Regions from separate parts of the Paenibacillus larvae subsp. larvae genome, predicted to be linked through region 1. Evidence: riboswitches for the same ligand, from Rfam matches in the RefSeq annotation. Region 1 holds a riboswitch; each other region holds the start of a gene.
What was found. Region 1 has a riboswitch for cyclic di-AMP ahead of BXP28_RS10845 (TrkH family potassium uptake protein). Riboswitches for the same ligand answer to the same signal wherever they lie in the genome.

Region 1 (5,332 bases):
ATAAGAGAAAGAGCAGCTTCCCTCCTATTGAAGGATGGTGAAGGATGCTTGTTGTTAATAGACGAATACAAAGACTTACCGTCTAAAGACTGCAAAACGGATTCCTTTCAACAGCCATTTATGAAAAAGCCAAAGGACTCCTGCCACAAGAGCAGGGAGGATCATGTAGAAGATTCCCCCGAAGAGGGATGCATCATTGCCCACCGTCATCAAATATAATCCCATAAGTGTACTGTCCATGGCCGCATGGGCAAACAGGGCTGTAAAAAAGCCGAATTTCAAAAACGCATAACCAAATACGATGCCTAAAATGGTGACTTCGATCAACCGGGTGTAAACAGGAAATACCGGGTACTGAGTATGACCGGCAGCCCAAATGATGCTGGGCACCAGTATAGCTATAAAGTTGTTTCTAAACAGCTTTTTAAACAAAATGATACCGAAGAGCCGAAATGTTGCCTCCTCTGAAATAGCGGCTACCCAGGCCATTAAAGGATAGATGCACGGATTCAACATATTCAGAGGAGAATCGCCCGGGTCGCTGACAGACCATACGTGGAAGTTTTTATCGGCTATAAAAAACAGGAGCTGCTGTAGGCCCATCAAAAACAAGCAGAGTAAATATCCCCTTCCCATGCCGCTAAGAACTTCATTACCAAAGTTTCTGTCTTTCCACCTTGGTATTGGTCTCCATCCTTGTTCTTGCCACATCTGATTACCTGCAAGAAGAAGGAAATACAGGAAAACAGCTATCACAATTATCAGCATGTTCATTAGCAGAACGGAAAACATACTTTCCCATCCTGCCGCAAAATGCCCTTTATATACTTTGTAGGTCGGATACAAATTGACATTGTTGAGAGAATACAGAACAAGATAGACGGTGCATAAAAGGACCCCGCGATGAAATGCAATTTGCCGGCGCTTTAAAATGACATAAATAACAGCCGAAATAGTCATTCCGATATTGAGCAGCATGCTGATTAAAGTCATTGTACCCGCGGTATCCGTTTGTGAGTCCATCCACTTTATAAACGAATCCGGGATTGCGAAATCAGGTGAAACTCCTGCAATCATATTGTGATCCAACTGAACCTGAATTCTCAGGTGAGCCCCTCCAATCGACGGCTGCTGTTGTTCGAAAACCAGATCCGCTTCGGGCGTGCTTAGTCCGGTGAGTTTAAATTGCTCCTGCGGCCAGCCCATATCTTGAATGGCTTTGCGCCCTATGGTTTCTGCTTGGTCTTCCGTAGGGGGATCTAACTGATCAGGTTTGGAATACCAACCCACCACGGCCCCTGTCTGAAAATCCACTTTTACTTCAAATTGTCTGCCATCCGCCCCGTCAATGACCTGAATCAAATAATATTCAAGAGGGAACTTTTCTTTAAAATCCTCGTAAGATCCAGTAAGATTCTCCTTCTGGATATACCCGCTGAGGTTTGACTCTGATTGATACACAGTGTAGGTTACGGGATTTTCCAGGAACATTTGTTTATCGTTCAGGAAAATCACGGCTTTATCCGCGGCTTCTTTCTTGGAAAGAAGCGGACTGTTTTCATACATATAGGCTTCATCATCTATTTCGTCCGCAGGGGGTATAAAGGCCACTGATAAGTAGAGAATAATACCTATAATAGCGAGAAAAACAAGATAGCGGTTGCCGGGTTTGATTTTCATAGAAAAGCTCCTTAAAATGAAGAGTTTCATCCTAAAGTTATCATAGAATGTGTAAGGATGCCAGCGCATGCCTCAGCGTTTCAAACAAGGTGATTTAACGGCTATTTTCGCTGGATTTCGGTCAATAATGACTTTGTGTCCGGTAGAAAAGACATATATAATTCAATCATTCAAATATATAAGCTGAATTTCAATAGTAAAACGGGGGAACCATTTAATTGGGGTGAATTTCGCCGGGTATACCTAAGTATACACATTGTGCAGAAATGCGCATAGACCGGTGAATAGGGTGACCTATGCATCCGAATCCGTCAGCTAACCTCGTAGGCTTTGCATGGGGAACCATACCGATGAGGCAGTGGGTTTCCAATGCCTTTTTTTGTGTTTCAGGAGGAAATGATGAACATACCGGGCAAAATATTCAGATTAAAGCCCCCGCAGATTTTAGTTCTTGGATTTGCCAGTATTATACTGATCGGTGCGCTTCTGCTGATGCTTCCGATATCTTCAGCAGACGGCTATTCCATGCCATTCATTGACGCCGTGTTTACTGCAACTTCCGCCACTTGTGTAACAGGACTTGTAGTTGTAGATACAGAGACACATTTTACCGTCTTCGGCAAGGTAGTCATTATTTTATTGATTCAGGTCGGCGGTCTAGGTTTTATGAGCATGGCAACTTTAATCGCTTTTTTGCGGAAGAAGAGAATTTCCTTAAGGGAGAGGCTTGTTCTTCAGGAGGCTCTTAATCAAAGTTCAATGGAAGGGATTGTACGATTATTCCGGAAAGTGCTCGTCTATTCCTTAACGATTGAAGGGATAGGGGCTGCCCTTTTTACTATCCGCTGGTCCTTCGACCTCGGTTTTCCGAAAGCCCTTCTGTTTGGGATTTTTCATGGAATTTCGTTTTTTAACAATGCCGGATTTGACTTGTTCGGTTCAATCTCAGGACCGTTTTCTTCCTTAACGAGTTACAAAAATGACTTTATCATTAATTTTACGTCAATGGCACTGATTGTAATTGGAGGTATAGGATTTATCGTTATGTCAGACATTATGGAATACAAGAAGACACGGCGATTATCCTTACATACCAAAGTGGTATTATCTGCAACGGCTTTTCTGATAGTATTTGGTGCTCTGGTCATCTTTATATTTGAGTATACGAATCAGGCAACCATGGGACAGCAAGGTTTTTTTGGCAAGGTACTGTCCGCTTTTTTCCAGTCTGTCACTCCGCGTACAGCAGGCGCCAATACGCTTGATATAAGTTCCTTAAGGCAGGCTACGCAGTTTTTCATTATTATTCTGATGTTTATCGGGGCCTCTCCGGGTTCGACGGGGGCGGCATTAAAACAACCACATTCATGACTATTATCGGGGCAATGATTGCTATGGTCCGGGGAAAAGAGGATATAGTTTTCTTTCGCTATCGGCTTGGAAAAGACCGTATTCTCAAAGCGATTACGCTTTCTATGATTTGTCTGTTTCTGGTTATATTTGTTTCTATGGTTCTTTCCACTACGGAAAGCCAGCAATTTCTGAAAATACTATTTGAGGTTACATCTGCATTCGGTACAGTAGGGCTAACTATGGGAATAACGCCGTACCTCACTATATTTGGAAAAATCATGATCAGTCTGACCATGTTTGCCGGACGGCTTGGACCTTTAACCCTGGCTTATGCGTTGGGGCCAAAACCGGATAAAGAACTGTACCGCTACCCGGAAGGGAAAATTACGATAGGATAAGGGGAACATAGAACCATGGCTGTTAGTCAATATGCTGTTATCGGATTAGGCCGTTTTGGAAGCAGTCTTTCCAAAGAGCTTAGCAAACTGGGTAACGAAGTGCTGGGGATTGACAAAGACGAAGAAAAAGTAGAGCAGATGAGCGATGTGCTTACTCACACGGTTACGGCGGATTCAACGGAAGAGCCGGTCTTGCGTTCACTAGGCATACGGAACTTTGACTGTGCAGTTGTAGCAATCGGGGATGATATTCAGGCGAGCATTTTAACCTGCATTCTACTGAAAGATTTGGGTGTTAGGATGGTTGTAGCTAAAGCACTATCCGAACTGCACGGCAAAGTGCTTCAAAAACTTGGGGTAGACCGAATCATTTATCCGGAGAGGGATATGGGAATACGGGTGGCCCATCAGTTAGTGTCGCCTAATTTACTGGATTATATAGAATTATCAACAGAATATACTGTCGCAGAATTGTCTGTCCCTTCACGCTTGTCGGGTTTTACGCTAAAAGATTTGGACCCTAGGGCAAGATTTGGGTGCAGTGTAGTGGCGATCAATAAGCAGAACGACGGCATCATTATAGCACCAAAAGCGGAAGATACGATTCAAGCCAATGACGTATTGGTTATTATCGGAAAAAACGAACAGATCGACCGCTTTGAAGACGAAGTCATCAGATAAGCTGCCCGGGCAGGTTTCAAATAAAACCGGCGGGGGCAGCCAAGGAGAAGAAGAAGATGGAAAATGCCATAACCGGATCTATTCATCATGTCTTATTTTTGCTAATTCTCATTTTCGGTTTGGGTATGCTGTTCGGAAAAGCGGCAAGCTGGCTAAAGCTCCCGGATGTCGCACTTTTTTTGATCGCCGGGATGATTGTCGGAAAGGGACTGCATCTGGTTAGTGGAACAGATCAAGTATCCCTGTCCTCCGGAATACTGGATTTTTTGAAGACGGCAGCCGGAGGAATTGCACTCGGGTGTCTGATCGGTTTTACCATGTCTTTTTTAACGGCACATTTGAAATTGGGCATTTTGCGGGATTATGCAACCATCTCCATGGTAGTGACTGCCCTCGGGGCTTATTGGGCCGGGGAGATGCTGCATTTTAGCGGTTTTATGGCTACATTTACCGCAGGGCTGATTTGGGGCAATGCATCTTTATTCAAGCTGGATATGGAGGACAAGCTTCACGAAATGTCCCATTTTACGGATAATATTACTTCCTTAATGAGGATGCTGATTTTTATCCTGCTCGGCAGCCAGGTTAATTTTACTGTAATTTGGGCCAATCTGTGGCAAAGCCTGGCTATCATTTTTATTTTTATGTTTATCGCCCGCCCGCTTACGGTTCTAATTTGCACACTTCCGGATCGGAAAGCGAATTGGAAGTGGAATGAGATTGTGTTTATGTTTTGGGTAAGGGAGACAGGAGTAATCCCGGCAGCTTTATCCGGTATGGTAGCGGGGCTCGGAATAGCCTACACCGATATTATCGCTTCTGTTACCTTCCTGGCTGTTTTAATGACCATCCTCGTTCAGGCCAGTACAACGGCATTTGTAGCACGCAACCTTGGCCTGGAAATACCTTCCGGGCAATAAGAAGAATAGGATAAACCGGTAACCGGAACTGCTGCCGAAGGGAGGCGGTAGTTCCGGTTCGTTTTTTGTTTTTGGGGAAAAGCTGCTATGAAAGACGGGGAGTTTCTTTATGTCCGTTTGTGTATAGGTACGTATTTTCGACAAACTGCTCAACCGCCGGCATCTTTAGCGAATCCTCCAAATAGATAAGGGATGTAGTCCGGATCGTCTGCTCCAGCTCCGGAAGCTGTCTGATAATGAGGTCATTATAAGCGAGCAGATGAGTACGTAAATACGATTGGGGCAGCAAAGTCGGTGTTT
Region 2 (5,332 bases), 1.3 Mb from region 1:
TTTGCCCCAGACTCTTTTTAAATGAAAATCCGTGTTTTTGAATGATTTCTTTTGTTTTTCTTGGAGTAGCTACATCCCGGGAGGAATGGGAGTGTGAATTCATAAAGTCTCCTCTTCTTTATCCTGTAATTGTTCTACCGCCGCTTCAAATTCCTCCTTGGAGATTTGAAAAATAGAACAGCGTTTATAAAATTGCTTACCATTACAATAACCGATTCCAAGCCGCTTGGCTACTTCCAGACGGCGTGAGGCTGCTTCCGGATGATTGATCAGGCCGGCACGGATCAAGTCCTCCATAGTAAGCTGGGAGACTGCCCCTTCATACTCCGTACGAACGTTTTGCAGAGCTTTGCGGATAACTTCCGGAGTAGCATTCTCCACCCCGATATCCCCTTTATTTTCTGCATCCTCTTTGGTTATAAACGCGTGCTTGCATCCCTGGACTTTGGCTGAAATTATTTTGCGGATTCTTTCCCCCGCGTGATCCGGATCTGTAAAAATAATGACACCCCTGCGCTGCTGGGCCAGAGCTATACGTTTTATAGTAGCCGGATTAATTGCAGAACCTCCTGTTTCAATCGTTTCCGCCTCTACGGCCCGTTTAATGGCTGTTGTATCATCCTTGCCTTCAACGACAATGATCTCTTTAATCATTTAGTTTCCCCTTCTTCTCTTCCTTCAAACTTCACAGAACGCAGAAAAAAGAAGAGGAACCTCCTCTTCTTTTTCGCCATCTTGTATGGGAAGCAGTATACCCTGTTTATGCAGGGATTAGTCTTCGGATGGTTTGTTTGGTCCAATAACGTGAACCGTCAGGCCGCGTTTTACCCCAAAACGGTTCACATGGTCTAATGTATCGAAATAAACGTCGATTTTGTTGCCTTTGATCGCTCCGCCTGTATCTTCCGCACGACGATAGCCGATACCTTCAATGTATACCCACCATCCAAGAGGGATAACACTTGGGTCAACCGCAATGGTTCTTCCTTCTGCAGCTTTTGCACCGGAAGCCGTAGCCATACTTAAGCCTGGCTCTTGAGCGGAGTAGGCCGTCAACGTAACATTTTTCAAGATTTTTTTACTGTTAGCCAGGGGCCCGCCTGAATTCGTTTCAGGTTGTTTCACCGTAGATTTATTAACCATGGCGGGTATTTGTTTCGGTTCGGGAACCGAGGCAATCGTCACAGGTTCTTTTGTACCGACAGCAATGACTTTGTTTACGCTCTCGGACTGTACTTCCTGATTCACAATGGCTTCAGCAACCAGTACGCCATCTTCAAAAATCTTTTCTTTTTTCTTGGACAGGATGCCTTCCTTGCCTTCCTGCACAATTTGTTCCTTGCCTTTTAACAGCTGTTCCTCATTTTTCTTCACAACGTCAAAGGCAATTGGTTCGGTAATGTCCTCATACTCCTTTGTTACCCTGATAACCTGAATGCCCATATTCGGAGTTAGAGCTGAGTCCATGGAAGGTTTTACTTTATCCAAATCTGCCAAAGTTATATTAAAATCCTTCAATGCACTTTCTACCGTTCTTGCAGTTGTGTAAACAGTTTTGGTCTGTCCATCAGCTTTCAGTTCAACCGGTATAGCGTGGTCAATCACAATCTTCTGACCGTCTTGAATTTTGCTGTCCAGCGCTACAGACACATAATCGTGTTCTCCGATTGTAATAGCTTCGTCATCCAGTAGCCGCTGCAGGACCCATTGTCTGGTTTCGACGTTTTTCTCTTGTCCATTCACAACTAGGGATACGCTCTTGGTAGCCGTACCGTACAACAACACCAACAACATGAAAGTCAAAGCGAATGAAATAATGGCCACAATAGAAATCATACGCAAGTTTTCATGCTTCCATCGCAATGCGAAGGACATGCTGGATGATCGTTTTTCATGGGTCTCAGGGTTCGATATATTGCCCACTTCTTCGGTCCTCCTTCAAAGTCCCGCCGTCGAGTTTATGCATGATTAAAATGACGTGACTCAAGTAAAATATAATGAATGCCGTGCCTTGTTAGGCCTCCCCCGTATCCGATGACAAGGTAGTGGCACCAGCGGGTTCAATCCACCTCCTTCTTTAGTCTTTAGTGGATCCCTGACGGATCCTCGTCCTAACGAAAGCAAAAAAAGCCAGGGAAAGAGGAATCTTCCCGTGGCCTGAGAAAATCTGTCTTAATTTTTAAAGACGACACTACAATGTACCCTCTCTCATGTGCTTACGAGGTTAGCTGACGGATTCGGACTGAGAGTAGCCCTACCTTACCCACCCTTGCCGGTATTCTTCACCAGCCCGGACCTGTAAGGATTCACCCCATAATGGTCTGTTACCCTCCGATTAGGTTCGACTTTTCCCACCTATCGGTATTCACAGCGGTTCCCCCCGTTTTCCTGTTACCAGGAAATTCAGCGATCACATTGAGATAGCTTATTAAGTTATCATGAAAGTATATTACGCTGTTCCAGCATATTCTGTAAAGAGGAAGCCACCCTTATTTTCATTAAAATTTGGCTTTATTAGTCCATTATATGAAGATAACCCCCATCTTTTCTGCCTTTTCCTCATTAAAACTAAATTTTTATGAGAATTTCTAAGGAAATGTATTCCAATTATGCTTTTGACTCAGTTTTGATTATAATAGTTTTACAGCATTTAGCAATAAAAGCAGGTGATCATGATGACAGATGTCCTTACCGTTGAAGAACTTTATGGGGGCTATTTGCCAGGAAAACCCGTTTTAAAAAATATCACGTTCTCCGTTAAAAAAGGAGAAATGGTAGGCCTCATCGGATTAAACGGAGCCGGCAAAAGTACCACGATAAAGCACATCCTGGGGCTACTGGAACCCCAACAGGGATCCATACGCATCCACGGAAATACCCTGAAAGAAAACAGAACTTCCTACCGCAGCTCTTACGCTTATGTACCGGAAAGCCCTGAACTTTATGAAGAGCTGACTATCCAAGAGCATCTTGAATTGACTGCCATGGCCTATGGGCTGAATCGAAAAGAGCTGGAAGAAAGAGCTGAGATTCTGCTGAATGAATTCCACATGAAAGAAAAAACCGGCAGTTTCTCCACACAGCTCTCCAAAGGAATGAAGCAGAAGGTTATGATTATGAACGCCTTTCTCGTCAGACCTTCTCTCTATGTGATCGATGAACCCTTTCTGGGTCTTGATCCCTTAGCCATGCGCTCTCTCTTGGATTTAATGTCGAAATATAAGGAAAACGGGGCAAGCTTCCTGCTCAGTTCGCATATTTTATCAACAATTGAAAAATATTGCGACCGGTTCATTGTACTGGACCAAGGCGAAATTGTGGCTCAAGGAACATTGGAGGACTTACGCGGGAAAACGGGAATGCCCGCTGCCTCTTTGGATGAACTCTTCTATTATATGGTTAAAGGCGGAGTACGTTAATGCATCCTCAAACGTTATGGAAAAAAAGATTCGATCATTATATCCAATCTGTTATGGGATATTGGAGAGTTGTAGGAAGAAGCAACTTCGGAGGGTTTCTGGTTTTATTCATTATTGTTTTCTCTTATTATTATGGAAAAACATTGCAGACGCTTCCCGCCTCTTTCCCTTACTTATGGATCGCAATTCCCTTTTTGTCGCTGATGATCTGCCCGGGCAACATTCGTACTTTAATTCGGGAGCCTGATCGAATCTACCTCCTTCCTGTCGAAACAGAGCTGAGCCTATACTTTCAAAAAGCGTTCCGGTACAGTTTCGGCATCCAGGCTTTTCGTATATTTGCGGCCCTGATCCTGTTATGGCCTTTGTACCGGCATTGTACGGGTAATGAAGCCCGGCCCTTTTTGTCGATTCTTGCTTTTCTCCTTATAATGAAGGCTACCCATTTAATGGCTTATTGGCAGGAGACAAAGTGGATTCATCCGGTAATCCGGTCAGTTTCTGTCGCATACCGGTGGCTAACAGCGACGCTTATCCTCCTGATTCTTTTCCAATGGGGAGTTTTGTACGCCGCTATCTGTACTATTTTAGCCATCCTAATCTGGTTGGCAGTTTTTCGATCAACTCGGCGTTATATCATAGGCTGGGAATATCTGATAGACCGGGAAAAGCAGCATAAGTACAGGTTGAATTTATTTTTCAGCTGGTTTATGGAAGTACCGGAATTGGGAACACGTGTGATGCGGAGAAGATGGATGAACGGTATTTTTAAACGAATCCCTTTTGATTCTGCCCATACTTTCCATTATTTATATGCCAAGAGCTTCATCCGCTCTGAATTGTTCAGCATGACGCTCCGCACTCTGGGTCTGGCTTTCATGATCATGTGTGTCAGTTCGGCAGAAATCATGCGGGGTCTGGTAGCAATCGTCGCTTTTCTTATCATAACGGTACAAGTTTCTTCTATAGAACATATGCATACGTATACGTTTTGGATACATATGTATCCCCTTAAAGAAGGTCAGCAAAAAGGAGCTCTCGTGCGGATAACTGAAGTAACGCTAACAGCAGTGGTCGTGCTGTTAAGTGTGCCCTTCTTTATCCGCCTGGAACTCCTGGCAGGGGCGGCTTGGATTATTTTGGGACTTGCATGTGCCCTATGGGCCGGCCGGATTCGGTTGAAACGCAAGTTTAAGGAAATCTGGACTACTTAAGACCCAACAGGCGGATAGCATTCCGGGTAGTGATCTCTGCAAGCTCTTCAAGAGGCATTCCCCTGATTTCCGCAGCTGCTTCCGCCACTAGTCTGACATAACCGGTTTCATTACGTTTGCCGCGGAAAGGATGTGGAGTAAGATAAGGGGCATCCGTTTCCACAAGCAGCCGGTCAAGAGGAACCCGGGCCAAAACCTCCTTCGGCTGCTTGGCATTTTTGAAGGTAACCGGACCTCCGAAGGAAATATAGAAGTTCATATCCAGACATTGTTTGGCTGTTTCCCAGCTTCCCGAATAACAATGCATGATGCCGCCGACTTCGGCGGCATTTTCTTCCTGCAAAATGCGTATAACATCTGCATGAGCATCCCGGTTATGGATGACAATCGGCATCTTCAGCTTATGCGCCAGCCGGATTTGTTTTCGGAAGACTTCCTGCTGAACATCTTTCGGGGATGTGTCCCAGTAGTAATCCAGTCCGATCTCTCCAATGGCTACCACTTTCTCATGGCTGCATAATTCCTCGATCCAAACCAAATCTTCCTCTGTCATATCCTTAGCATCCTGAGGATGCCATCCAACCGTGGAATAAATGAAATCATAACGCTCCGCAAGTTCAATGGAGCTTGGAATCGTTTCACGATTAAATCCCACATTCACTATGCGGGTTACCCCTTGTTCAAGAGCACGCTGAATAA
Region 3 (5,332 bases), 480 kb from region 1:
AAACACCCCGGCGCCGTATATATAGATGCCGGTCACGCAGTAGGACGATTTCGGCAATTCCGGCTTCTCCTCAATCCGCACAATGCGCGAGCCGTCCATGACCGGCACTCCGTACCTGCGGGGTTCTTCAACTTCTTTTAAGAACACGCGGGCTTGCTCGGGCTGCTCCCTGAAGCGGGCGAATTCCTCCGTCAGCGAGTCTTCGAACAGGTTGTCGCCGAGAAGTACAACGAATTTTTCCCCGGGATTAACGAAGCCCTCCGCCAAGGCAAGAGCCTGAGCGATGCCTCCCGGCTCTTCCTGCACTTTAAACGACATACGGACGTTCCACTCCCGGCCGCTGCCGATATAGTCCATAAACAACCCGCCGGAATGTTTTCCTGTAACGAGCAATATATCACGGATTCCCGCCTCGGCCATTTTGGAAATTGCATAATGAATCATCGGGTAAGGACCGACAGGCAAGAGATGCTTATTAAGAAACCGGGTCATCGGCTTTAGCCGGGTACCTGATCCTCCGGCAAGAATAACTCCTTTCATCAAGCGGCCGCCCCTTTCTGCACAATGGTTGGCATATTTTTTTACCATAGTTAAATGATATGCTCCATTGACAGAAGCTCATGGACGCTTATCGCATAAGGCGAAAAAATTGGCTCATGTCCTTGCTGGCGTGGCGGCGGGAACACTTCGCATACCGGGTCCCCCACTTGCTGACAAATTCAGCCAAAAACGCCGAATATAGATGAGTGTTTGGCACGACACGAATTTAAGACGTACGGAGAAACCTACCGGGCTGTTGGCGGGTACATTCGGTCTTACAACGAGCAACGAATTCATTCGAGCATTTGTGATCTTTCTCCATATGAGTTTTACGACAAAAACCAAATTCAATCCATCTCAATTAAGACTGTCGGGCATAAATTGCAACCTTGAGAAAAGTGATGATTAAGATAGTATGTGTCCAAAATAAATAATGATCCCAAGTAAAAAAAATTTATACAACAGGGTAACAAACAATAGATATAAAGGCCAATCGTGTGACTTTAAAGTGGAATCGTTCTGAAAGTAATGTTGGCATAAAAGGGTACTGCTTTCTTATCTTTTTTCATCAACTCTGAATAAAAATACATGGGGAAAGGATGAGAAAAATGAGTAAATCATGAGGGGACCATGTAAGTTTTCTGATAAAACTCCCCCCATATTTGTAAAAATAGTTCGTTCAAACTATTGATACCACTAGTTTTTTCCCTTTCCTCAGCTTTTTCTCAGAAGCTTTTTTTCCATATTATAGTTATTTATTTTTGGTAGATACATATGATAGTTTGTAGAGCAAATAGAGAGCCCGCAATCCGGGCATATGAATAAATGTCGAAACCTATTTTGGAACGGAAAATAGAAATCGATCATAGAATGAATCTACTTCATCAAAAAACTACTGTTGATCGTTTAATAGACCAGTTTAGATGGAAGTCTGGGCTATTCGAGAAATGGAGCTATCTTAACAAAAGGAGTAAACTAGTATGAAGCACGTGAAAACATGTATTGCCAGTGCAACTGCCTTGCTGACTTTGGTTGGATTTACGGCTCCCACTAGCGCACAGATGACGGAAGGAGCCAAAGTGACCCAAATTACCCAATCCTATCAGGATGTGCTTGGTTCCTACGCGATAAACCCCGGAAAAGAATTTCAAGAGTTAATTAAAGGACAAGCTTCTACCACGGCTGACCATGATACGGTGGTTTTGGAGGAAGATGATACATTATGGAATGTCTCCAACCGTCTGGGGGTAGATGCTTTGGAGCTTATGGCTATTAATATAGACGCCGACCCATTAAAACTGACCAAGGGCATGGAATTGAAGGTACCTAAAAAGGTAGAAATGGCCTCACAGGAGACGGCGGAACCAGCAACTGATTCTAAACCGGAGCAACCCTCCCAGCAAAACCAGCAAGCTCCGCAGCAAACTTCTAAACCTGCCAAACCGGCAGCCAAAACAGAAGCTGTCAAACCTGAAGCGAAGACACCTAATAACAAGGAAACAGCTGCGAGCGGCAACTCGTTGACCACTGCTTCAGGCAAGACAGTAAATTACAGCAAAATGGTGAACATGAAAGCTACCGCTTATTCCGGTGATCCCAGTGAAAACGGTCCATGGGGTGGTGTTGATTCTTTCGGCAACAAGCTGACTTTGGGTACTATTGCGGTTGATCCTAAAGTTATTCCGCTAGGTTCAACGGTATACATTACAGGCTATTCTTTCCCGGGACTTCCTGCTAAAGGAATGATCGCCAAAGCTGTCGATACAGGCAGTGCGATTAAAGGGAATAAAATCGATATTTACATCCCGGGTTCAAAAAAACACGTAAATAATTTTGGGGTTCAGCAAATCCAATTGTATGTTTTAAAATAAATAAAGGGAAAAGGTTTTGCTTCCGGCCCTGTTCATTCCAGGAAATTTGAAAGATACTGTATCGTGATTTCCCGGAATGAAAGGCACCCGCTAACGCTCTCCAGCTAAAACCTTTTCCCCCGTAACAATGAATGCAAAGGCTTTGCCGGCAGTAAGAAAGGGACTTCCCGTAAATTGGGGAGTCCCTTTCATTGAGCAGACAAAGTATGCAAAGGGAAAAGATTTTTGCTTCGGCGCTATTCGTTCCGGAATATCTGAAAAGAAATTGGGTCGTTATTTCCTGGAATGATATTTTTCTATTTATTACCGGGAAGAGGGTATATTCAGAAGTTCCGGTACGGTAACAAATCGATATCCTTCGGCCGCAAGTTTCTCAATAAGCTGGGGAAGTGCCTTTACAGAGCCGGACAAATCATGATTTGCATTCCCTGCCCCGCAATGTTGGAGGACAATAGCCCCCGGGTGTCTGTGACTCCATATATTTGTCAAAACCTGTTCTGACGAAAGTCCCTTCCAATCGAGGGAATCAATATCCCAGTTTGTGACCAGATAATTTTTGGAAGCCGCCCAAACAAGCTGCTCTTCATTAATGGCACCATAGGGAGGGCGGAAACACTTAGGTAAATAACCGGTTAAATTGAGTAAAATTTGTTCCGCTGATTCTACCTGCTGCTGGAATTGCCGGAGACTCATTTTGGTCAGAAGAGGATGGGAATAAGAATGATTGCCTACCGTATGCCCCTCTTTGACAATACGTTTTACAATATCGGGATTCGCCTTGGCCTTGTTTCCAACTAAATAAAAAGTTGCATGTACCCTATATTTTTTCAGGATATCCAAAACCTGAACCGTAAAATGGCGGTCAGGCCCGTCATCAAAAGTAAGGGCTATGTTTTTTTGCCTGGACGGGCCGCTGAGAATGAATGTTTCTGCATACTTTCGCCTCAATTCCCCCAAAGATAGCTTTTTTTGCTGGGCAGATTGTTTACCGGATCGTTTCCCCGCTTTATCCGATTGTTTTTGTACCGGCAGCGACGGCTTATTAGTTTCATGCCTCTCTCCCTTAGGTTTTGGAGTCGGCTTCGGAACAGGCGAAACCGGAAGAGTAGGGACGGGAATCGGACCGGGCGGATATTTGTCAAGGACGGGGGTGTATTTGGTTTGCTGTTCGGTCCATTCCTGCATTATATCCTGGGATTTTGTACCGGCAGGTGGCTGTACGGATTTAGAAGGAGAACTGGAAGGCATGCATCCGGTGGCTATAAACGTCAATAAAATGACACAAATCCAAACAATACCAGGTTTACTTTCCATTAGAAACCGCCTCCGTTCTAAGATTTTAATGAGAATAGTTTTTGTAAGCGGAATCTTTTTTATGCGGACCGAGCCAATGAATCAATTTCATAACTCAGAATTCAATCCGAACGGTTACAAGAAGTAGTTAAATCTGAACCGTATTCATCTATATCTTGTCTATTAAGCGCTCACCAGTTGTATTATGAAATTGATTCGAATTATAAAAGTTTTTAATAGGCGGCAGGGTTGTAAACTCTGATGAATTATGCTAACCTTTCAACAGGGAAATTTGTTGTACTTTTATAAGAATATGATGCCGAGTCCTGCTCTTTCACAATCAGGGAGCAGGTACGGGGGACGATTTACTGGGGTGAATTTGCTAGATTTACGCATTAGGGAATACCTCTTCCCGAACCCGTCAACTAACCTCGGAGGCTATAAGGAGGAAATGTTTTTGTCCACGAAATGGTTGAAAAGTCTTGTCCTTTCAGGTGCTTTAGTAACTACAGGTTTATTTGCATCCGCTACGACTACACACGCAGCTATTCCAGACGGGGTTAAAGTTCAGATCAACGACCATCTGGTTGATTTTCCGGATGCTATGCCTTATTTGTATCAAGGATCATTGATGACTCCTCTTCGGGCAGTAGCCGATGATTTAGGTTATAAAGTGGAGCATCAAATGATTAATAACGATTCTCAAGTCAGGGTCAAAGTCACAGGAAACGGCCATGTGCTTGAATTGGGATCCGGTAAGGTTGAAGCAAAGGTAGATAATAGAAGCGTAACTTTGCGCACTCCACCTGTTATTAAAAATGGGCGTGTTTATGTACATATCCGCTCTATAGGAGATCACTTTGGACATATTGTCCAATGGGATGCAAACAATGAAATTGGTATTCTTGGAGCAGACGGCAAATACCATGCTCCGGCTTGGTATAAGCCTGCAGTACCAGACAACGATACAGCCTCATCTGTTAAGAAAGCAATCGTATCTACAGCCAAACAGTATATCGGAGTCCCATACCAATGGGGAGGAACATCTCCAAGCGGGTTCGACTGCTCTGGGTTTGTAACTTATATCTTTAATAAACAGGATATTACTCTTCCGAGAACTTCTTCAGGCATGTACAGTTCTGCGGGAACTTCCGTATCCAACCCGGAACAGGGAGACCTTGTCTTCTTCGCAAGCGGCGGTAAGGTGTTCCATGTGGGCATTTATATCGGCGGTAACCAATTTATTTCCGCTACCAGTGATGGAGTCAAAATCGATAGTTTAGGAAACAGTTATTGGAAAAATGTGTATGTAGGCGCTAAAAAAGTAATGTAAGGACATACCTATATTGGAACGAGTTAGAGAGTCAGACCGCTTTCGGACATTGTCCGGAGGCGGTTTTTCTTGATAGATAATAGAGTCTAAATACCGGTCTTACTTGGGGCGCTAAAAAAGCACTACGGAAATAGTAAAAACTGTAATTTCTACTTGTCCCAGAAAAACTCAGATATTCTTCTTTGTTTTATTGTTTTCATTATAGAATAAGCCGTACAGGCAAATGGTTACAACTTGACAACAAAAATGACATGGGTGACGCCGTTCCCTTTTTAATAGAGTTTCATAGACTGAT

Region 2: another riboswitch for cyclic di-AMP. It lies ahead of BXP28_RS17735 (resuscitation-promoting factor); the one in region 1 lies ahead of BXP28_RS10845 (TrkH family potassium uptake protein).
Region 3: another riboswitch for cyclic di-AMP. It lies ahead of BXP28_RS13315 (C40 family peptidase); the one in region 1 lies ahead of BXP28_RS10845 (TrkH family potassium uptake protein).

The regions. Positions count from the first base shown of each region.
Region 1 covers NZ_CP019687.1:2,076,541-2,081,872, reverse strand. The annotation lists gene BXP28_RS10850 (CPBP family intramembrane glutamic endopeptidase) at 76-1,680, opposite strand; cyclic di-AMP (ydaO/yuaA leader) riboswitch at 1,852-2,025, shown strand; partial or broken gene BXP28_RS10845 (TrkH family potassium uptake protein) at 2,050-3,431, shown strand; gene BXP28_RS10840 (potassium channel family protein) at 3,447-4,112, shown strand; gene BXP28_RS10835 (cation:proton antiporter domain-containing protein) at 4,169-5,032, shown strand; gene BXP28_RS10830 (LysR family transcriptional regulator) at 5,118-5,332, opposite strand, start outside.
Region 2 covers NZ_CP019687.1:3,422,839-3,428,170, reverse strand. The annotation lists gene rsmA (16S rRNA (adenine(1518)-N(6)/adenine(1519)-N(6))-dimethyltransferase RsmA) at 1-103, opposite strand, end outside; gene rnmV (ribonuclease M5) at 100-654, opposite strand; gene BXP28_RS17735 (resuscitation-promoting factor) at 772-1,923, opposite strand; cyclic di-AMP (ydaO/yuaA leader) riboswitch at 2,199-2,419, opposite strand; gene BXP28_RS17730 (ABC transporter ATP-binding protein) at 2,676-3,419, shown strand; gene BXP28_RS17725 (ABC transporter permease) at 3,419-4,633, shown strand; gene BXP28_RS17720 (TatD family hydrolase) at 4,626-5,332, opposite strand, start outside.
Region 3 covers NZ_CP019687.1:2,556,466-2,561,797, reverse strand. The annotation lists gene BXP28_RS13335 (sugar phosphate nucleotidyltransferase) at 1-540, opposite strand, end outside; gene BXP28_RS25165 (IS3 family transposase) at 751-933, shown strand; gene BXP28_RS13325 (3D domain-containing protein) at 1,521-2,411, shown strand; gene BXP28_RS13320 (polysaccharide deacetylase family protein) at 2,715-3,725, opposite strand; cyclic di-AMP (ydaO/yuaA leader) riboswitch at 4,012-4,159, shown strand; gene BXP28_RS13315 (C40 family peptidase) at 4,162-5,037, shown strand.